DNA from 4 places in the Pseudomonas monachiensis genome. Region 3 is predicted to be linked to each of the others. Evidence: predicted binding sites of a transcription regulator. Region 3 holds the regulator's gene; each other region holds the start of a gene.

Region 1 (5,248 bases), 590 kb from region 3:
CGTCCTGGATGAATTCCAGAGCCTGTTCCAGGGTGAAGCGAACAGGTGGAACCAGGGCGATGGTTTCGTCTTTACCCGAAGCACGCATGTTGTCGAGCTTCTTGCCCTTGGTAGGGTTGACGCCCAGGTCGTTGTCACGGCTGTTCAGACCAACGATCTGACCGTTGTAGATTTCCTGACCGTGTTCTACGAACAGCTTGCCACGCGCCTGCAGGGTTTCCAGGGAGTAGGTCAGTGCCTTGCCGGTTTCAACCGAAACCAGAACGCCGTTCTGACGGCCGGACATGTCGCCGGACTTCATCACGTCGTAACGGTCGAAGATCGAGGTCAGGATGCCAGCACCGTTGGTCAGGGTCAGGAACTGGTTACGGAAACCGATCAGACCACGAGCAGGGATGTTGTATTCCAGACGTACACGACCCTTGCCATCCGGCACCATGTTGGTCAGGTCGCCCTTACGCAGGCCCATCTCTTCCATCACCTTGCCCTGGGATTCTTCCGGCAGGTCGATGGTGACGTTTTCGAACGGTTCGTGCTTCACGCCGTCAACCAGACGGATGATCACTTCCGGACGGCCTACAGCCATTTCGAAGCCTTCGCGACGCATGGTTTCGATCAGTACCGAGAGGTGCAGTTCGCCACGGCCGGAAACCTTGAACTTGTCAGCCGAGTCGCCTTCTTCAACGCGCAGTGCAACGTTGTACAGCAGCTCTTTGTCCAGACGTTCCTTGATGTTACGGGAAGTCACGAACTTGCCTTCTTTACCGCAGAATGGCGAATCGTTTACCTGGAAGGTCATGGAAACGGTTGGCTCGTCGACGGTCAACGGCTTCATCGCTTCAACGGTGTCCGGGTGGCACAGGGTGTCGGAGATGAACAGCGAGTCCATACCGCTGATGCATACGATGTCGCCTGCAGCAGCTTCTTCAACGTCCACACGGTGCAGACCGTGGTGACCCATCAGCTTCAGGATACGACCGTTACGCTTCTTGCCGTCGGCGCCGATAGCGACAACCGGGGTGTTCGGCTTGACGCGACCACGAGCGATACGGCCAACACCGATAACACCCAGGAAGCTGTTGTAGTCCAGTGCGGAGATCTGCATCTGGAACGGACCTTCACGGTCAACAGCCGGCGCCGGTACGTTGTCGACGATCGACTGGTACAGCGGGGTCATGTCTTCAGCCATTTCGGTGTGGTCCAGACCGGCAATACCGTTCAGGGCCGAGGCGTAGACGACTTTGAAGTCCAGCTGTTCTTCGGTGGCACCCAGGTTGTCGAACAGGTCGAAGATCTGGTCCAGAACCCAGTCCGGACGCGCGCCTGGACGGTCAACCTTGTTGATGCACACGATCGGACGCAGGCCGGCTTCGAAAGCCTTCTTGGTCACGAAACGGGTTTGCGGCATAGGGCCGTCTTGAGCGTCAACCAGCAGCAGAACGGAGTCGACCATCGACATTACGCGCTCAACTTCGCCGCCGAAGTCGGCGTGGCCCGGGGTGTCCACGATGTTGATGTGGTAGCCGTTCCAGTTGATGGCGGTGTTTTTCGCCAGGATGGTAATACCGCGCTCTTTTTCCTGGTCGTTGGAGTCCATCACGCGCTCGTCGTTGAGCTCGTTGCGCTCCAGGGTGCCGGATTGACGCAGGAGTTTGTCTACCAGGGTGGTCTTACCATGGTCAACGTGGGCAATGATGGCGATGTTGCGTAGATTTTCGATCACTTGTGTATCTCGATCAGAGGATTCGGTGTGCTGACAAGTCTTGGCAGCGATTAACAGTAGCGTCCGTGAAAGCCGTTACAGCTTGACGGTGGCATCGGGGGGCCGGTGACGCAGGCCACAGGCAAACAGCCCCGGGCACTTAGCTCGGTCGATAAACGCGCACATTGGCATGCCCCTCACTGAGCAAATGGTGGGCATGCAGGCGACTCATCACGCCTTTGTCGCAATACAGCAGGTACTGGCGAGTAGGGTCCAGTTCCTTGAAACGAGCGTTAACTGCATAAAACGGCATCGTTTGTACCTCGATGCCAGCGAGGTCCAGCGGGTCGTCTTCAGCGGCATCCGGGTGACGGATGTCGATGACGATCTGACCGGCCAGCGCTTCGCTGACTTCTTCAATCTGCAAATCCTGGCCCAGTTCATCGATCACGCGATCGATCGGCACCAGCTTGGCGTTTTCGAGCGCACGCTCGAGTACCGCCATATCGAATTCTTTCTCTTCATGCTCGACGCGATGGCGCTTGGCCGCGGTCTTCGGATTGACCGAGATGACGCCGCAGTATTCCGGCATGTGCCGGGCGAAATCGGCGGTGCCGATTTCGTTGGCCGTGTCGATAATGTCCTGCTTGTGCGCGACGATCAGTGGGCGCAGGACCAGTTTGTCGGTCACGCAGTCGATCACTGACAGGTTCGGCAACGTCTGGCTCGACACCTGGGAGATCGCCTCACCGGTGACCAGTGCGTCGATGTGCAGTCGATCGGCAATTTGGGACGAAGCGCGCAACATCATACGCTTCAATACTACGCCCATATGACTGTTATCGACTTTGCCGAGAATTTCGCCCAGCACTTCTTCGAACGGCACACTGACAAATAGCACGCGCTGGGAGCTGCCGTACTTCTTCCAGATGAAATGCGCGACTTCCATGACGCCCAGTTCGTGGGCACGTCCGCCCAGATTGAAGAAGCAGAAATGCGCCATCAGGCCGCGGCGCATGATCTGGTAGGCCGCCACGGTGGAGTCGAAGCCACCGGACATCAGCACCAGGGTCTGCTCCAGCGCGCCCAGCGGATATCCGCCGATGCCGTTGTGCTGGCTGTGGATCACGAACAACCGTTGGTCGCGAACTTCGATCCGGACTTCGATTTCCGGCTTTTTCAGGTCGATCCCGGCGGCACCACACTGACGGCGCAACTGGCTGCCGACATATTTTTCGATATCGATCGAGCTGAACGGGTGCTTGCCGGCGCGCTTGCAACGTACCGAGAAGATCTTGCCGGCCAGTGCATCACCGTAGTGCTGCTTGCACTTTTCAACGATGTCGTCGAAATCGCCCAGCGGGTACTCATCGATTTGCAGGAAATGCGCGATGCCCGGCATGCAGCTCAGGCGTTCGCCCATCTCCTTCAAGGCCTTTGGGTCGCTGACACGGGTTTCCAGCTCGAGGTTGTCCCACACGCCGTTCACCACCACGGCCGGGTCCAGATCGCGGAGCACGGCACGGATGTTCTTGGCCAATTGACGGATGAAACGCATCCGTACCGGGCGGCTCTTGATGGTGATCTCGGGGAAGACTTTTACGATTAATTTCATGGAAACAGCGCGCGCATGGCCTGCCGAAAAAGGGGGGCGCGGATTATAGCGGAAATTGCTCAAGGTTTAACCAGTTAATGTGCAGAAGGTTTCGCGCGCACCAAAACAGGTCATTTGTAGGAAGCGGCGCCACATTACAGGGCGAGATTTTCTGCTTTAAAGCGCAATATGCCCCCGCAAGCGTGTTTTTGGGGCAAAAAACCCATGCTGGGGCACTGGCATGCAATTTGCTCCCTTGTGAGGCAGGTTGCCTTGGCAGAGTATTCGCGCCGGCATCACCCACATTTAAGGGCATCCACTACTAGCCCGAAGCCACCCGGAGGACACTATGTCGAAGTCGGTTCAACTCATCAAAGATCATGACGTCAAGTGGATTGATCTGCGCTTCACGGACACCAAAGGCACTCAGCACCACGTGACCATGCCGGCTCGCGATGCGCTGGATGACGACTTCTTCGAAGTCGGCAAAATGTTCGACGGTTCCTCCATCGCTGGCTGGAAAGGCATCGAAGCCTCCGACATGATCCTGATGCCGGACGACTCCACCGCCGTCCTGGATCCGTTCACCGAAGAACCGACCCTGATCCTGGTCTGCGACATCATCGAACCTTCGAGCATGCAAGGCTACGACCGCGACCCACGTGCGATCGCCAAGCGCGCCGAAGAGCACCTGAAAGCCACCGCTATCGGTGACACCGTATACGCAGGTCCAGAGCCAGAGTTCTTCATCTTCGACCAGGTGAAGTTCAAGTCCGACATTTCCGGCTCCATGTTCAAGATCTACTCCGAACAAGGTTCGTGGATGTCCGACCAGGACATCGAAGGCGGCAACAAAGGCCACCGTCCAGGCGTCAAAGGCGGCTACTTCCCGGTTCCGCCGTTCGACCATGACCACGAAATCCGTACCTCCATGTGCAACGCACTGGAAGAAATGGGCCTGACCGTCGAAGTTCACCACCACGAAGTGGCGACTGCCGGACAGAACGAAATCGGCGTCAAGTTCAACACCCTGGTGAAGAAAGCCGACGAAACCCAAACCCTGAAGTACGTCGTGCACAACGTTGCCGATGCCTACGGCCGTACCGCGACCTTCATGCCTAAGCCTCTGTACGGCGACAACGGCTCGGGTATGCACGTACACATGTCCATCTGGAAAGATGGCAAGAACACCTTCGCAGGCGAAGGCTATGCCGGCCTGTCCGACACCGCCCTGTACTTCATCGGCGGCATCATCAAGCACGGTAAGGCCCTGAACGGCTTCACCAACCCGGCAACCAACTCCTACAAGCGTCTGGTTCCAGGCTTCGAAGCTCCAGTGATGCTGGCCTACTCGGCTCGCAACCGCTCCGCTTCGATCCGTATTCCTTACGTGTCGAGCCCGAAAGCCCGCCGTATCGAAGCACGCTTCCCGGATCCGGCTGCCAACCCGTACCTGTGCTTCGCCGCACTGCTGATGGCTGGCCTGGACGGCATCCAGAACAAGATCCACCCTGGCGACGCTGCTGACAAAAACCTGTATGACCTGCCGCCTGAAGAGGCCAAAGAGATCCCACAAGTTTGCGGCAGCCTGAAAGAAGCCCTGGAAGAGCTGGACAAAGGTCGTGCGTTCCTGACCAAAGGCGGCGTTTTCAGCGACGACTTCATCGACGCTTACATCGCCCTGAAAAGCGAAGAAGAAATCAAGGTACGTACCTTCGTACACCCACTGGAATACGAGCTGTACTACAGCTGCTGATCCGGTAGCGTCGCAACACGCGGCGTGACAAAAAGAGGCCTCCTTCGGGAGGCCTTTTTTGTGGGCAACTTCCGACAATGAAACCCGACATCTCCTCGGGCACACACGGCATCGTCCGGCATCAACCAACTTGAATGACTCGTAGCCTGCTCACTACCTGCAATCAACGGATGGAATGATGAAAACCTTCCCACTC
Region 2 (5,248 bases), 1.1 Mb from region 3:
CGTGGGTGAGCCACTCGGCAAACATCCAGCCCAGTGCGGCAGCGGCGGTAGCAATCTGAGTTACCAGCATCGCCATGCCGGCGGTGCCATTGGCCGCAGCGGCGGAACCGGCGTTGAAACCGAACCAGCCGACCCACAGCATGGCCGCGCCCATCAGGGTGTAACCGAGGTTGTGCGGAGCCATCGGCGTGGTCGGAAAGCCCTTGCGCTTGCCCAACACCAGGCAGGCAACCAGACCAGCCACACCGGCGTTGATGTGCACCACTGTACCGCCGGCGAAATCGAGCACGCCCCAGTCCCACATCAGGCCGCCGTTGCCGGACCAGACCATGTGTGCGATCGGCGCATACACCAGGGTGAACCAGATGCCCATGAACACCAGCATCGCGGAGAACTTCATCCGCTCGGCGAACGCACCGACGATCAGCGCCGGGGTGATGATCGCGAAGGTCATCTGGAAGGTGACGAATACCGCCTCAGGGAACAGCGCCGCAGGGCCGGTCAGGCTGGCTGGCGTGATGCCGGCGAGGAATGCCTTGCCCATGCCGCCGAAGAACGAGTTGAAGTTGACGACGCCTTGCTCCATGCCCGTGGTGTCGAACGCGATGCTGTAGCCATAAATGACCCACAGGACGCTGATCAGACCGGTAATGGCGAAGCACTGCATCATCACGGAAAGAATGTTTTTCGACCGAACCATGCCGCCGTAGAACAGCGCGAGGCCGGGAATGGTCATAAACAGCACCAAGGCCGTCGAGGTCATCATCCAGGCGGTGTCGCCGGAGTTGAGGACTGGGGCCGCCACTTCGTCTGCCGCCAGAGCAAGGCTGGGCATTACGATGGACAACAGGGCTCCTAGCCCTGCGAATTTACGCAGAGTCATATTGTTTTCTCCTGGGGCGTTGGGTTTGTGGCGGCTTAGATTGCGTCGGTATCGGTTTCGCCGGTACGGATGCGAATCGCCTGTTCCAGATTGACCACGAAGATCTTGCCGTCACCGATCTTGCCGGTGTTGGCAGCCTTGGTGATGGCCTCGATTACCCGGTCCAGATCCTTGTCGTCGATGGCGACGTCGATCTTCACCTTGGGCAGGAAATCGACCACGTATTCCGCGCCGCGATACAGCTCGGTGTGACCCTTCTGCCGACCAAAGCCTTTGACTTCAGTGACGGTAATGCCCTGCACGCCGATCTCGGACAGCGACTCGCGTACGTCGTCCAGCTTGAACGGCTTGATGATGGCAGTGACTAGCTTCATGAAAACTCTCTCCCGAATTGGTGGACTTGCCCCAGGAAAACAAACCCGTCTCAAGTCTAAGCGCAGTGCCTGGCTTTGTAACGCATCGTCGGCCCTGACCTGCCCGTCCGACGCTCCTCACGAAACACTCCCCCGCTTCGCTTGGCGCACTGCGTTCGTCACAGTGACTGCATCAGTGCATGGGTCATCAGGGTCTAAGCAGAAAGCTTGCCATCTCCACAAAAACTACTGTTTTCAAGCCTTTACCCGCAGATGACTGCTACTTCGCAACAACACCCGACGCGATACGCACAACAACGGTGCGACACCGTCCGTCCCCATGCGCGAAAAGTGTGCATCCCTTGCCCGCGCAAATGACTATAGACACTGCGTGATACACTGCCCGTCATTGTTTCCAGGACATTGCCCATGCTCGCGCCAAAAGACTTCCTCGACGCCCTCACCGGCACCGCCTCCCGCCTCTTCAGCGGCGACACGCCTCTGCCGAAAGCTGAAATCGAAAGCCAGTTCAAAATGCTGCTGCAGAGCGGCTTCAGCAAACTGGATCTGGTGAGCCGGGAAGAATTCGATAGCCAGATGGTCGTGCTGGCACGCACGCGGGCTCGGCTGGAGAGCCTTGAGGCGAAGGTGGCGGAGCTGGAAGCGAAGCTGAATCCGCCGACTGAATAAATTCTGATGTGAAATGCAGTCCCCCTGTGGGAGCGAGCCTGCTCGCGATTGAAGGTCGGCACGACCTTGCACTTCACCTGTAGGAGCTGCCGCAGGCTGTGATCTTTTGATCGCAAGCCCCGCAACAATCCCGGCAACGTCCTACAAACATCACACCGCCGTCCGATTGCGCCGCAGATCTCCGGTTCCTAAGCTCACCCTCAGCTGAATGTTCAGCACTGGGTTTGGCGACCCGGAAGCTAAAGGAGCATGACGACCATCGACGCAAGTCATGGCGGTTGTGCGTGGGAGATCTCCGGGTCTGCCGGGTTCCTTTTGCTCCGGTTCGCCAACCCGCGTACAACTGCCACCCAATTGTTTGGCGACAATTGCCGGCAGCCCTTAAGCAAAAGGAGCTGTATCAATGAATCGAGATGATGCTTACCTGATTCCGCAAGTCTTCACCCGCCACAAACTCCACCTCCACGCCCTCCTTATACAAAACCAACCCTGGTTCAGCGCCCGCGACCTAGGGCGACTGCTACGCATCTACCTCAACGACCGCCAAGTCCGAAAACTCGACCCCGACCAATACCAAACAGCCAAAACCCTCATCCACGGACATATCGAAAACACCCTGCTGGTCAGCGAATCCGGCGTCTACGCATTACTGGTCTACCACTACTGCCCCGAGTACCGAGCTCTGCGTGAATGGCTCACCCACGAAGTTGTTCCCGCCCTGCGAGATGCCCAATACCCCACCACAACCGAACGCCCGCAACTGAGCCTGCTCAACTGGCCGGAAATGTCGTTGAGCCTGCTGCACTGGAACAACCAGCCGTGGATTCGGTTGCAGGATGTGCCGCAGATGATGACAGAGCAGGAGCAGGCAAGACGCCCGGTAAAACCGTGGTGGAAGCGGGCTTCACTCGTCTTGCAGTCGCTTTGAATATTTAACGTTCAACCACGCTCGATCTGGGCCGAGCGCAACTCGTAGGTCGATTGCAGATTCAGCCAGAACTCGGGCGTGGTGTTCAGGTTGATGGATAGCTTTTGCGCCAGACCAACACTGACACCGCTCCGCTGATTCACAACATCGCTTATTTCCGCCTCCGGGTCGTTCAACGAGCGAGCCAGAGCATCGGTTGTAACGCCCAGTGGCTTCAAAAACTCCTCGCTGAGAATTTCGCCAGGATGAATCGGGCGCATCCCATTCCTGTTCATTCACGCCTCCTAAGGCTGCATTCAGCGAGATCATAAGCAGCAACCTTCATCCGGCAAGACCATCCACGCTCTTTCACCGACGTCCTTCATCTTTCTCGGCAGGGTCCTACAAAAAGCGGCGCTCCGGCCTGATTTATCAGTCCTCACCCTTTTCTTTACGCTTTTCGCCTTGTTACTCGATAGACGCCAGCAATGAGAAGAAAAGGAAAAGGCACCGAACTTCGAAACCAGACTTACAAATCAGATGCACGAAAGCTCGCATATAAAATGTTCGTCAAGGACTGTAAATCTCGGGCCAGGAAACTCAACACCGAGGCGGTTAGGTTCGACCCAATAACTCCAGCTGCGATTACTGCCTGCCTCCCGTGGTTGGAAGCTGCACTCTTCCCATGGGAAAGCGTGTCGAACTGGAAGTGCAAAGATGCCAAGGGACTGGATTTGGCCATCTGGTACGAACAGAAACTATGTGGTCTGTGTTATGCCACTCCGCGTAAAAGCGCTATTTGCATAAAGATCATTCTTTTGCAGGGTCACCCAGACAGGTCTCATCCTCTTCGTGGCTTGATCGCTCCGATGGCACTGCTGGCTACAGATACCTATGCACGAATGCTGGGGTGCAAAGAAATAGAGATTCAGGATCCTGGCCCAAATGTCGTCCCCTACTACCAGAACCTCGGATTCAGCTTCGACCAGAACAATCGACTTGTCATTTACCTGGACGATTAATAGTATCGATCTCACTCCAAGGCACAGGAGGTGTCCATGATTCAAAGAAAGCGAAAAGCCAAGCTTTTACTCATTATTCAATATCATGCTGAAGCACTTCGGCTAGGCGGCAAGATTTCAGCCAATCAACAACGATTTCTTGATGTCGCTGCGGCTCACGGCAAAGACCTTGAACCTCCGGGCTTACTTGCCGGTAAAAGAGTCTGAAACTGTTTACCAAAGAACCGCTTGAATGGCGGTTTTTTGCTGCCCGCCCGTCCGGCGATAGCTCGCAACATCCTGCGAAAATTCACCTTCCCTGACACCACGCGAAATGCTCATCTCCTGACTACCCTTGAAAAACCGCAGGAAGCGGCTCCCCGTAATTTCAAGGAACGACCATGTCCCTCTCCATCGTCCACAGCCGCGCCCAGGTGGGCGTGGAAGCGCCTGCCGTTACCGTAGAAGTTCATCTGGCCAACGGCTTGCCGTCGTTGACAATGGTCGGTCTACCTGAAGCCGCAGTGAAGGAAAGCAAGGACCGGGTGCGCAGCGCGATCATCAATTCGGGGCTGCAATTTCCGGCGCGACGGATCACGTTGAATCTGGCGCCCGCGGATTTGCCCAAGGATGGCGGGCGGTTCGATCTGGCGATTGCCTTGGGGATTCTCTCGGCCAGCGTGCAGGTGCCGACGCTGACACTGGATGACGTGGAGTGCCTGGGGGAGCTGGCGCTTTCCGGTGCAGTGCGGCCCGTCCGTGGGGTGCTGCCGGCGGCATTGGCGGCGCGCAAGGCCGGGCGCTGGTTGATGGTGCCGCAGGCGAATGCCGAAGAGGCCTGCCTGGCGTCAGGGTTGAAGGTCATCGCAGTGGACCATCTGCTGCAGGCGGTGGCGCATTTCAATGGGCACACACCCATCGAGCCTTACGCCTCCAATGGTTTGCTCTACGCCAGCAAACCCTATCCCGACTTGAATGAAGTCCAGGGGCAAATGGCAGCCAAACGCGCACTGCTGATTGCGGCAGCGGGTGCGCATAACCTGCTGTTCAGCGGGCCGCCGGGTACAGGCAAGACGCTATTGGCGAGCCGATTGCCAGGGCTGCTGCCACCCCTGGCCGAGAGCGAAGCACTGGAAGTCGCAGCGATTCAATCCGTCGCCAGTTGTGTACCACTGAGCCACTGGCCACAGCGCCCCTTCCGACAGCCACACCACTCCGCCTCAGGACCGGCACTGGTGGGCGGTGGCTCAAAACCGCAACCGGGAGAAATCACCCTCGCTCACCATGGCGTGCTGTTCCTCGATGAACTCCCGGAATTTGATCGCAAGGTATTGGAGGTGTTGAGAGAGCCACTCGAATCCGGCCACATCGTGATTTCCCGCGCCAAGGACCGCGTACGCTTCCCGGCTCGCTT
Region 3 (5,248 bases):
CGCAAAGGCCTGGGCATGACGGTGATCCTGGAAGCCGATGGAAAGCTGGCCGGGATCTTTACCGACGGTGACTTGCGTCGCACGCTGGACCGTAGCATCGACATCCATAGCGCTACCATCGACCAGGTCATGACTGCACACGGCAAGACTGCCCGCGCCGAGATGCTCGCCGCCGAAGCGCTGAAAATCATGGAAGATCATAAAATCAACGCGCTGGTCGTGGTCGACAGAGACGACCGCCCGGTCGGCGCCTTGAACATGCACGACTTGTTGCGTGCAGGAGTAATGTAATGAGTGCGGACCTGCTGCAACGCGGCAAACAGATCAAGCTGGCGGTGTTCGATGTCGATGGCGTGCTGACCGATGGGCGCCTGTATTTCCTCGAAGACGGCAGCGAGTTCAAGACCTTCAACACCCTCGACGGCCAGGGCATCAAGATGCTGATGGCCGCCGGCGTGCAGACCGCCATCATCAGTGGCCGCAAGACCCCGGTGGTCGAGCGGCGGGCCAAAAACCTCGGTATCCCGCACCTCTATCAGGGTCGCGAAGATAAACTGGTGGTACTCGACGAACTGCTGGCCCAACTCAACCTGAGCTATGAACAGGTGGCCTACCTCGGCGACGACCTGCCGGACCTGCCGGTGATTCGTCGCGTCGGCCTGGGCATGGCGGTGGCCAATGCCGCCGGTTTCGTGCGTGAACACGCTCACGGCATCACCCTCGCCCGCGGTGGCGAAGGTGCCGCTCGCGAATTCTGCGAATTGATCCTGCGCGCCCAGGACCGCCTCGATGCGGCCAATGCGGCGTACCTGTGAGCCCACTATGCTGAGCAAAAAGTTTCGCAACACCCTGATGTTCACTTGCATCGCGGCAATATTCGCCGCGGTTGGCTACTGGAACATCAGCCCGGAACGCTTCCTCGACAAGCCGGTAACGCCGGTCGATGAGAGCGCGATCGACTATTACGCCATCAACGCCCACAGCGTGCAGTACCTGCCCGACGGCAAGCTGCAATATGATCTGGTGTCCGACAAGGTCGAGCACCTGAAGGCGACCGAGGTGACATTGCTGACCAACCCCGACCTGAATGTGTTCCGCGGCACTGAATTCCCGTGGCACGTCCAGAGCCTGCGCGGCGAGGTCAATCCTGATGGCACGCAGGTCGAACTGATCGATGACGTGCGCATCACGCGTTTCGACGAGAAAAACCGTAGAACCCTGATCACCAGCACCCGCATGACCGTGTTCCCGCAGCAGCAATATGCGCAGACCGAGCAAGACGTTAGAATCGACGGCGCTGGCGGTGTATCGACTGGCAAGGGAATGAAAGCGTATTTGAAAGAAAGCAGGATACACCTGCTATCGAACGTAAGAGGACAGTATGAGGCTCGTTAAAACCCTCCCGATTTTGCTCAGTCTGGGCGCAGCACTGGGAAGCGTGAGCGCCTGGGCTCTGCCGGAAGATCAACAGCAGCCTATCCGCATCCAGGCCGACGATGCCCAACTGGACGACAAGCAAGGTATTGCTACCTATAAGGGTGACGTGATCATCACCCAAGGCTCGATGAAGGTGACAGGCAACACCGTTACCATCACCCGCACCCCGACTGGCGACATTGACGTAGTGACCTCGGTGGGCAACCTGGCGTACTTCGAGCAATTGCAAACGGCTGGCGACACCAAGCCCGTGCAGGGCTGGGGCGTGACGATCCAGTACCACGCCGCGCAAAATCGCGTCGTACTGATCGACAAGGCCAAAGTTGTCGACAAGGACAACAACGTCACCCAAGGCGAGAAAATTGTCTACGACACCGACAAGAAGCTCGCCAGCGCCGGTCGCGCTACAGGCAGCAAGGTCACCGAGGCGCGTCCGCGTATCGACATGGTGATCCAGCCGAAGAAGAAAACCGACGAGAAAAAGGCCCAGTAATGGCAACTCTGAAAGCTCAGCATCTGGCCAAGAGCTACAAGAGCCGCCAGGTCGTGCGTGATGTCAGCCTGTCCATCGACAGCGGCCAGATCGTCGGCCTGCTTGGCCCGAACGGCGCCGGCAAGACCACCTGCTTCTACATGATCGTCGGCCTGGTGCAAGCCGACCAGGGCCGCGTCCTGATCGATGACCTGGACGTCAGCCACCAGCCGATGCACGGCCGCGCAAAGGCCGGTATCGGTTACTTGCCGCAGGAAGCATCGATCTTTCGCAAGCTGTCGGTGGCCGACAACATCATGGCCATCCTCGAGACCCGCAAGGAACTCGACAAGGCCGGCCGTCGCAAGGAACTGGAAAGCCTGCTGCAGGAATTCCACATCAGCCACATCCGCGACAACCTGGGCATGAGCCTGTCCGGCGGCGAGCGTCGTCGCGTGGAAATCGCCCGCGCCCTGGCCACCAACCCGAAATTCATCCTCCTCGACGAACCCTTCGCCGGCGTGGACCCGATTTCGGTCGGCGACATCAAGCAGATCATTCACCACCTCAAGGCCAAGGGCATTGGCGTGCTGATCACGGACCACAACGTTCGTGAAACCCTGGATATCTGTGAAACCGCCTACATCGTCAATGACGGCCAACTGATCGCCGAGGGCGACGCAGAGACCATCCTGGCCAACGACCTGGTCAAGGAAGTGTATCTGGGCCATGAGTTCCGCCTGTAAGCACTGAGTCGTGCCCAGGCCATCGCCCGGGCACTCACCGTGCCGACAAGCGTGGTCAGCCCTCAACAAGGGCAGCGCAGCAACACCGCTTTATAGTTTTTTATTGTTACAGCGCTCTAGGCAAACCCTTTAGTTTCAGGCATATAATTTGCTTAAGTTTGGCGCCCCGGCGCCCTGTAGTGGATGGCGCATGTGCGCCGGCGAATAAGGTGTTAAGCCCCTGCCATGAAACCATCGCTAGTCTTGAGAATGGGCCAGCAGCTGACGATGACACCGCAGCTGCAACAGGCCATCCGCCTGCTCCAATTGTCGACCCTGGACCTGCAACAGGAAATCCAGGAGGCCCTGGAGTCAAATCCGATGCTCGAACGCCAGGAAGAAGGCGACGACTTCGACAATTCCGATCCCTTGGCCGACAACGCCGAACAAAAGCCCAACACTGACATCCAGGAACCTTCCTATCAGGAAAGCGCCCCGACGGTTGATAACCTCGATGAGGGTGACTGGAACGAGCGTATCCCCAACGAACTCCCCGTCGACACCGCGTGGGAAGACGTTTACCAGACCAGCGCCAGCAGCCTGCCCAGCAATGATGATGACGAGTGGGACTTCACCACCCGCACCTCGGCCGGCGAAAGCCTGCAGAGCCACTTGCTGTGGCAACTGAACCTGGCCCCGATGTCCGACACCGATCGCCTGATCGCCGTGACCCTGATCGACTGCATCAACAATCAGGGCTACCTGGACGAAACCCTCGAGGAAATCCTCGAAGCCTTCGACCCGGAACTGGACATCGAACTGGACGAGATCGAAGCCGTCCTGCACCGCATCCAGCAATTCGAGCCAGCCGGCATCGGCGCCCGCAACCTCGGTGAATGCCTGCTGCTGCAATTGCGCCAGCTGCCTGCCAAGACCCCTTGGCTGGCCGAAGCCAAGCGCCTGGTCAGCGATTACATCGACCTGCTTGGCAGCCGTGACTACAGCCAGTTGATGCGCCGCATGAAGCTCAAGGAAGACGAACTGCGCCAGGTCATCGAGCTGGTCCAGAGCCTAAACCCGCGCCCGGGCTCGCAGATCGAGTCCACCGAAGCCGAGTACGTCGTTCCTGACGTCATCGTGCGCAAGGACAACGAGCGCTGGCTGGTGGAACTCAATCAGGAGTCGGTGCCACGGCTGCGGGTCAATGCCCAGTACGCCGGTTTCGTGCGCCGCGCCGACACCAGCGCCGACAATACCTTCATGCGCAATCAGCTGCAGGAAGCCCGCTGGTTCATCAAGAGCCTGCAGAGCCGCAATGAAACCCTGATGAAGGTTGCCACCCAGATCGTCGAGCATCAGCGCGGCTTCCTGGAGTACGGCGACGAAGCCATGAAGCCGCTGGTCCTGCATGACATCGCCGAAGCGGTCGGCATGCATGAATCGACGATTTCACGGGTGACCACCCAGAAATTCATGCACACCCCCCGGGGCATTTATGAACTGAAGTACTTTTTTTCCAGTCACGTAAGCACCTCCGAAGGCGGCGAATGCTCGTCCACGGCGATCCGGGCGATCATCAAAAAACTGGTTGCAGCGGAAAATCAGAAAAAGCCGTTGAGTGACAGCAAGATCGCTGGTTTACTGGAGGCACAAGGCATTCAGGTGGCTCGCCGCACCGTCGCCAAGTACCGCGAATCCCTCGGGATCGCGCCTTCGAGCGAACGCAAGCGGTTGATGTAGGGCCACGCCACAGCGTTCCAGTGGTAGATCATCTGGTCTACCGCTTTATGCACTGGCAACGAAGGAGAAGCTGTATGCAAGTCAACATCAGTGGACACCAACTGGAAGTGACCGAACCTCTTCGCACCTACATCGGCGAAAAACTCGAACGATTGGAGCGACATTTCGACAAGATCACTAATGTGCAGGTCACGATGACCGTCGAAAAACTGAAGCAGAAAATCGAAGCCACGCTGCATATTCCCGGGAATGAAGTGGTCGCCAACGCGGAGCATACCGATATGTACGCCGCGATCGACGCACTCACCGACAAGCTGGATAAACAACTCAAAAAGCATAAGGAAAAGACCCAGAGCCTCCTACAGGGCGCAACCGGTCGTTAACACTCCCTACCCATGATCCGACTTGAAAGTATCCTGACCCCCGGCCGTTCCCTGGTGAACGTGCCGGGAGGCAGTAAAAAGAAAGCCCTCGAACAAATTGCCAATCTGATCGCCCGCGAAGTGCCGGCCCTGGAGATGCAAGATGTCTTCGAGGCACTGATTGCTCGTGAAAAACTCGGTTCCACCGGGTTTGGTAACGGCATCGCCATTCCACATTGCCGTCTCAAGGGCTGTGTTTCGCCCATCAGTGCATTGATGCACCTGGACGCCCCTATCGATTTCGACGCCATCGATGGTGCGCCGGTTGACCTGCTGTTCGTGCTGCTGGTCCCGGAAGCCGCCACCGATGCGCACCTTGAGCTGCTGCGACAGATCGCCAGCATGCTCGACCGCAAGGACGTGCGTGAAAAGCTGCGTAGTGCTGCAAGTAACGAAGCCCTGTATCAGGTTGTCCTGAACGAGCAAAACGGTCAGTAATCATGCGCTTGATC
Region 4 (5,248 bases), 700 kb from region 3:
CGGGTCTTTATATGCGTATCAAAGTCCACTGCCAGAACCGCATCGGCATCCTGCGCGACATTCTCAACCTGTTGGTGGAGTACGGGATCAACGTGGCCCGCGGTGAGGTGGGCGGTGAGCATGGCAACGCCATCTACCTGCATTGCCCGAACCTGATCAACATTCAGTTCCAGGCCTTGCGTCCGAAATTTGAAGCGATTGCCGGGGTGTTTGGCGTCAAGCGTGTAGGACTGATGCCCAGCGAGCGTCGGCACATGGAGCTCAATGCACTGCTTGGTGCGCTGGAATTCCCTGTGTTGTCGATCGACATGGGCGGTTCCATCGTCGCGGCCAACCGGGCAGCGGCGCAGTTGCTCGGGGTGCGGGTCGACGAAGTGCCGGGGATTCCCCTGTCGCGCTACGCCGAGGATTTCGATTTGCCGGAACTGGTGCGTGCCAACAAGTCGCGGATCAACGGGTTGCGGGTCAAGGTCAAGGGCGATGTGTTCCTGGCCGACATCGCGCCGCTGCAATCGGAGCATGACGACAGCGAGGCCATGGCTGGCGCGGTGCTGACGCTGCACCGCGCCGACCGGGTGGGCGAGCGCATCTACAACGTGCGCAAGCAGGAGCTGCGTGGTTTCGACAGCATCTTCCAAAGCTCGAAAGTCATGGCCGCCGTGGTGCGCGAAGCCCGGCGCATGGCGCCGCTGGATGCGCCGCTGTTAATAGAAGGGGAGACTGGCACCGGCAAGGAATTGCTGGCGCGGGCCTGCCATCTGGCCAGTCCTCGTGGGCAATCGCCGTTGATGGCGCTCAACTGCGCCGGTCTGCCAGAGTCCATGGCCGAGACGGAATTGTTCGGTTACGGCCCCGGTGCATTCGAAGGGGCGCGGGCCGAAGGCAAGCTCGGGCTGCTGGAACTGACGGCGGGCGGTACGCTGTTTCTCGATGGCGTCGGGGAGATGAGCCCGCGCTTGCAGGTGAAATTGCTGCGCTTCCTGCAGGACGGCTGCTTCCGCCGTGTAGGCAGTGATGAAGAGGTCTACCTCGACGTGCGAGTGATCTGCGCGACCCAGGTCGACCTGTCCGAATTGTGCGCTCGCGGCGAGTTCCGCCAGGACCTCTATCACCGCTTGAATGTGTTGTCGCTGCACATCCCGCCGTTGCGCGAATGCCTCGACGGTTTGACGCCGCTGGTGGAGCACTTCCTCGACCAGGCCAGCCGGCAGATTGGTTGCCCGCTGCCGAAACTGGCCCCGGCGGCCATGGAGCGGCTCAGTCATTACCATTGGCCGGGTAACGTACGGCAACTGGAGAACGTGCTGTTCCAGGCGGTTTCCCTGTGCGACGGCGGCACGGTCAAGGCCGAGCACATTCGTTTGCCGGACTATGGCGTGCGTCAGCCCCTTGGCGACTTTTCGCTGGAAGGAGGGCTGGACGAGATCGTTGGACGTTTCGAGAAGGCGGTGCTGGAGCGGCTGTATTCCGAGCATCCGAGCAGTCGGCAACTGGGCAAGCGCCTGGGGGTTTCGCATACCACCATTGCCAACAAGTTGCGTGAGTATGAGGTGGGTAAGGACAACAGCATTTAAGATCAAAAGATCGCAGCCTTCGGCAGCTCCTACGTCGAACCCTGTAGGAGCTGCCGAAGGCTGCGATCTTTTGATCCGTTGCCGCGAAGCGGCATGACACCGCCGGTTTTTCGTCTCTGATACAAATCACCATTCCCTTCTGATTCCTCAAAGTCCCCTGTTTGCCGGGCCTCGCGCTGCCAAAAACAAGTTGGTCTGCAAATTGCTTATGGCTCAGCAGTACAGCAGTGGACGGCAAACGTCCGGCAGGCAGAGGAACAATTGTGGACAAGTACCTTTATGTGGCAATGACCGGCGCCAGCCAGAATGCACTGGCGCAAAAGGCTCATGCCAACAACCTCGCGAACATCTCCACCAACGGTTTCCAGAAAGACCTGGAGCAAGCCCGTTCGATGCCGGTGTTCGGTGACAGCTTTCCGGCGCGTGCGTTTGCCATGTCCGAACGCCCGGGCACGGATTTCTCCCCTGGTTCACTGGTGGAAACCGGTCGCGACCTCGACGTTGCCGTGCAAGGCAACGGCTGGATTGCCGTGCAGACGCCCGATGGCACTGAAAGCTACGTGCGCACCGGCAGCCTGAACGTTGACGCCCTGGGCGTGTTGCGCGCCGGCAACGGCATGCCGGTCATAGGCAATGGCGGGCCGATTGCCGTACCGCCGGAGCAGCAGATCGAAGTCGGCGAGGATGGCACCATCAGCATCCGTGCGTTGGGCGAAGGTCCCCGGGTGATGGCGGAAGTCGACCGCATCAAGCTGGTCAACCCGGACCTCAAGAACATGACCAAGGGTCTGGATGGTTCGATCCATACCAAGGACGGCCAACCGGCGCAGGCCGATGCCAACGTCAAGCTGGTGTCCGGTTTCCTCGAGTCGAGCAACGTCAATGCCGTGGAAGAGATGACCTCGGTACTGGCCTTGGCCAAGCAGTTCGAGCTGCACATCAAGATGATGAACACCGCCAAAGACGATGACCAGGCCATGGCTCGGGTCTTGCAGATCAGCTAATTACCAGAACGTCGCGCCGTAAAACAGGCGCACGAGGAGAATCGAATGCTTCCGGCTCTATGGGTTGCCAAGACAGGTCTGTCCGCCCAGGACACCAACCTGACGACCATTTCCAACAACCTGGCCAACGTGTCGACCACGGGTTTCAAACGTGACCGCGCCGAGTTCCAGGATTTGCTCTACCAGATCAAGCGCCAGCCTGGCGCCCAGTCGACCCAGGACAGCGAACTGCCGTCGGGCCTGCAACTGGGTACCGGTGTGCGCATCGTCGGCACCCAGAAAAACTTCACCGCCGGCAGCTTGCAAACCACCGAGCAGCCGCTGGACATGGCCATCGACGGTCGCGGTTTCTTCCAGATCCTGCAACCGGACGGCACCACGTCCTATACCCGTGACGGTACGTTCCACCTGGACTCCAACGGCCAGATCGTCAATGCCAGCGGCTTTGCCCTGGAGCCGGCCATTGTCATTCCGAACGAAGCGCAGACCTTCACGGTCGGCCGCGACGGCACCGTGTCCATCACCGTTGCCGGCAACCCGGCAGCCCAGGTGATCGGCAACCTGCAAACCGCCGACTTCATCAACCCGGCCGGCCTGCAGGCCGTGGGCAACAACCTGTTCCTGGAAACCGCCGCCAGCGGCGCGCCGCAAGTCGGCACTCCGGGCCTGAACGGTTTCGGCTCCACGCTGCAGAACACCCTGGAAACGTCCAACGTCAGCACCGTTGAGGAGATGGTCAACATGATCACCACCCAGCGCGCCTACGAGATGAACTCCAAGGTGATCTCCACCGCCGACCAGATGCTCTCGTTCGTAACGCAGAATCTGTAATCAAGTCTATGTGGCGGCCATTGGGCCGCCTGCAACACCGTGAGGTAGGGTCATGAATCGCTATGTATTTGTTCTGGCACTGAGTGGGATCACCGCGCTCGCAGGTTGCGTACCTGCGACGCCCAAGCCCAATGACCCTTACTACGCTCCGGTGTTGCCGCGCACGCCGTTGCCGGCGGCCGCGAACAATGGCTCGATCTATCAGGCCGGTTTCGAACAGAACCTGTACACCGACCGCAAGGCGTTCCGGATCGGTGACATCATCACCATCACCCTGAACGAAAGGACCCAGGCCAGCAAAAACGCCAACTCGCAAATTGGCAAGAACAGCAAGGCCAACATCGGCCTGAGTTCGCTGTTCGGCAGCAGCGCCACCACCAACAACCCGTTCGGCGATGGCGACCTGAGCCTGAGTGCCAGCTACGAAGGTGACCGCGCGACCAAGGGTGACAGCAAGGCGGCTCAGGGCAACACCCTGACCGGTTCGATCACGGTCACCGTCGCCGATGTGTTGCCCAACGGCATCATCGCGGTACGCGGCGAAAAGTGGATGACCCTCAATACCGGCGACGAGCTGGTGCGGATTGCCGGCCTGGTTCGCGCCGATGACATCGCCACCGACAATACCGTGCCGTCGACCCGTGTCGCCGATGCGCGCATCACCTACTCGGGCACCGGTTCGTTTGCCGATGCGAGTCAGCCAGGCTGGTTCGACCGTTTCTTCCTCAGCCCGCTGTTCCCTTTCTAGGTGGCTACGTTGAATTTCAGAAGTCTCATGATGGCTGCGTTCCTGATGTCCGCAGCGTTCAACGTTCAAGCCGAGCGCCTGAAGGACATCGCCAGCATTTCCGGCGTGCGTTCCAACCAATTGATCGGCTACGGCCTGGTGGTCGGGCTAAACGGCACCGGCGACCAGACGACGCAGACCCCGTTCACCCTGCAGACCTTCAACAACATGCTCTCGCAGTTCGGCATCAAGGTGCCGCCGGGTTCGGGCAACGTGCAGTTGAAGAACGTCGCGGCGGTGTCGATCAGTGCCGATTTGCCGGCGTTCGCCAAGCCGGGTCAGCAGGTCGATATCACTGTTTCATCCATCGGTAACTCCAAGAGCCTGCGTGGCGGCACCTTGCTGTTGACGCCACTCAAGGGTATCGACGGTAACGTCTATGCGGTGGCCCAGGGCAACCTGGTGGTCGGCGGTTTCGATGCGGAAGGGCGAGACGGCTCGAAGATTACCGTCAACGTTCCGTCGGCCGGTCGCATCCCCGGTGGTGCGTCGGTGGAGCGTTCGGTGCCGAGCGGTTTCAACCAGGGCAACAGCCTGACGCTGAACCTCAACCGTTCTGACTTCACCACCGCCAAGCGCATCGTCGACAAGATCAACAACATGCTCGGCCCTGGCGTGGCCCAGGCCATCGACGGCGGTTCGATTCGCGTGACCGCGCCGCTCGATCCGAGCCAGCGCGTCGATTACCTGTCGATCCTGGAAAATCTCGAAGTCGATCCGGGCCAGGCGGTGGCCAAAGTCATCATCAACTCCCGCACCGGCACCATCGTGATCGGCCAGAACGTCAAGGTTTCCCCGGCCGCCGTGACCCACGGCAGCCTGACCGTGACCATTACCGAAGACCCGATCGTCAGCCAGCCCGGCCCTCTGTCCAATGGCACGACGGCGGTGGTACCCCGTTCGAAGGTCAACGCCCAGCAGGAAGCCAAGCCGATGTTCAAGTTTGGCCCCGGCACCACCCTCGACGAAATCGTACGGGCGGTGAACCAGGTTGGCGCGGCACCGGGTGACTTGATGGCGATCCTCGAAGCGCTGAAGCAGGCCGGCGCCCT

The links. The regulator sigma-54, encoded in region 3, starts transcription at its own class of promoters, with help from an activator protein. The targets are predictions, from matches to a motif close to ANTGGCATNNANNTTGCTNT.
Positions count from the first base shown of each region.
Region 1: a site for sigma-54 is predicted at 3,532-3,551, ahead of glnA (type I glutamate--ammonia ligase). Genes of this name have one in related genera too.
Region 2: a site for sigma-54 is predicted at 1,453-1,472, ahead of glnK (P-II family nitrogen regulator). Genes of this name have one in related genera too.
Region 4: a site for sigma-54 is predicted at 1,764-1,783, ahead of ACMDB8_RS06905 (flagellar basal body rod protein FlgF). Genes of this name have one in related genera too.

Region 1 is NZ_CP178857.1:258,686-263,933, reverse strand. It holds gene typA (translational GTPase TypA) at 1-1,723, opposite strand, end outside; gene thiI (tRNA uracil 4-sulfurtransferase ThiI) at 1,863-3,317, opposite strand; gene glnA (type I glutamate--ammonia ligase) at 3,646-5,052, shown strand; gene ACMDB8_RS01135 (cupin domain-containing protein) at 5,231-5,248, shown strand, end outside.
Region 2 is NZ_CP178857.1:5,993,725-5,998,972, forward strand. It holds gene ACMDB8_RS27070 (ammonium transporter) at 1-883, opposite strand, end outside; gene glnK (P-II family nitrogen regulator) at 919-1,257, opposite strand; gene ACMDB8_RS27080 (accessory factor UbiK family protein) at 1,666-1,926, shown strand; gene ACMDB8_RS27085 (BRO-N domain-containing protein) at 2,330-2,854, shown strand; gene ACMDB8_RS27090 (HigA family addiction module antitoxin) at 2,866-3,129, opposite strand; gene ACMDB8_RS27095 (hypothetical protein) at 3,322-3,855, shown strand; gene ACMDB8_RS27100 (hypothetical protein) at 3,892-4,062, shown strand; gene ACMDB8_RS27105 (YifB family Mg chelatase-like AAA ATPase) at 4,236-5,248, shown strand, end outside.
Region 3 is NZ_CP178857.1:850,598-855,845, reverse strand. It holds gene ACMDB8_RS03705 (KpsF/GutQ family sugar-phosphate isomerase) at 1-291, shown strand, start outside; gene ACMDB8_RS03700 (KdsC family phosphatase) at 291-815, shown strand; gene lptC (LPS export ABC transporter periplasmic protein LptC) at 823-1,395, shown strand; gene lptA (lipopolysaccharide transport periplasmic protein LptA) at 1,382-1,930, shown strand; gene lptB (LPS export ABC transporter ATP-binding protein) at 1,930-2,655, shown strand; gene ACMDB8_RS03680 (RNA polymerase factor sigma-54) at 2,881-4,374, shown strand; gene hpf (ribosome hibernation-promoting factor, HPF/YfiA family) at 4,449-4,757, shown strand; gene ptsN (PTS IIA-like nitrogen regulatory protein PtsN) at 4,770-5,234, shown strand; gene rapZ (RNase adapter RapZ) at 5,237-5,248, shown strand, end outside.
Region 4 is NZ_CP178857.1:1,550,704-1,555,951, forward strand. It holds gene ACMDB8_RS06900 (sigma-54-dependent transcriptional regulator) at 12-1,574, shown strand; gene ACMDB8_RS06905 (flagellar basal body rod protein FlgF) at 1,838-2,578, shown strand; gene flgG (flagellar basal-body rod protein FlgG) at 2,624-3,409, shown strand; gene flgH (flagellar basal body L-ring protein FlgH) at 3,462-4,157, shown strand; gene ACMDB8_RS06920 (flagellar basal body P-ring protein FlgI) at 4,185-5,248, shown strand, end outside.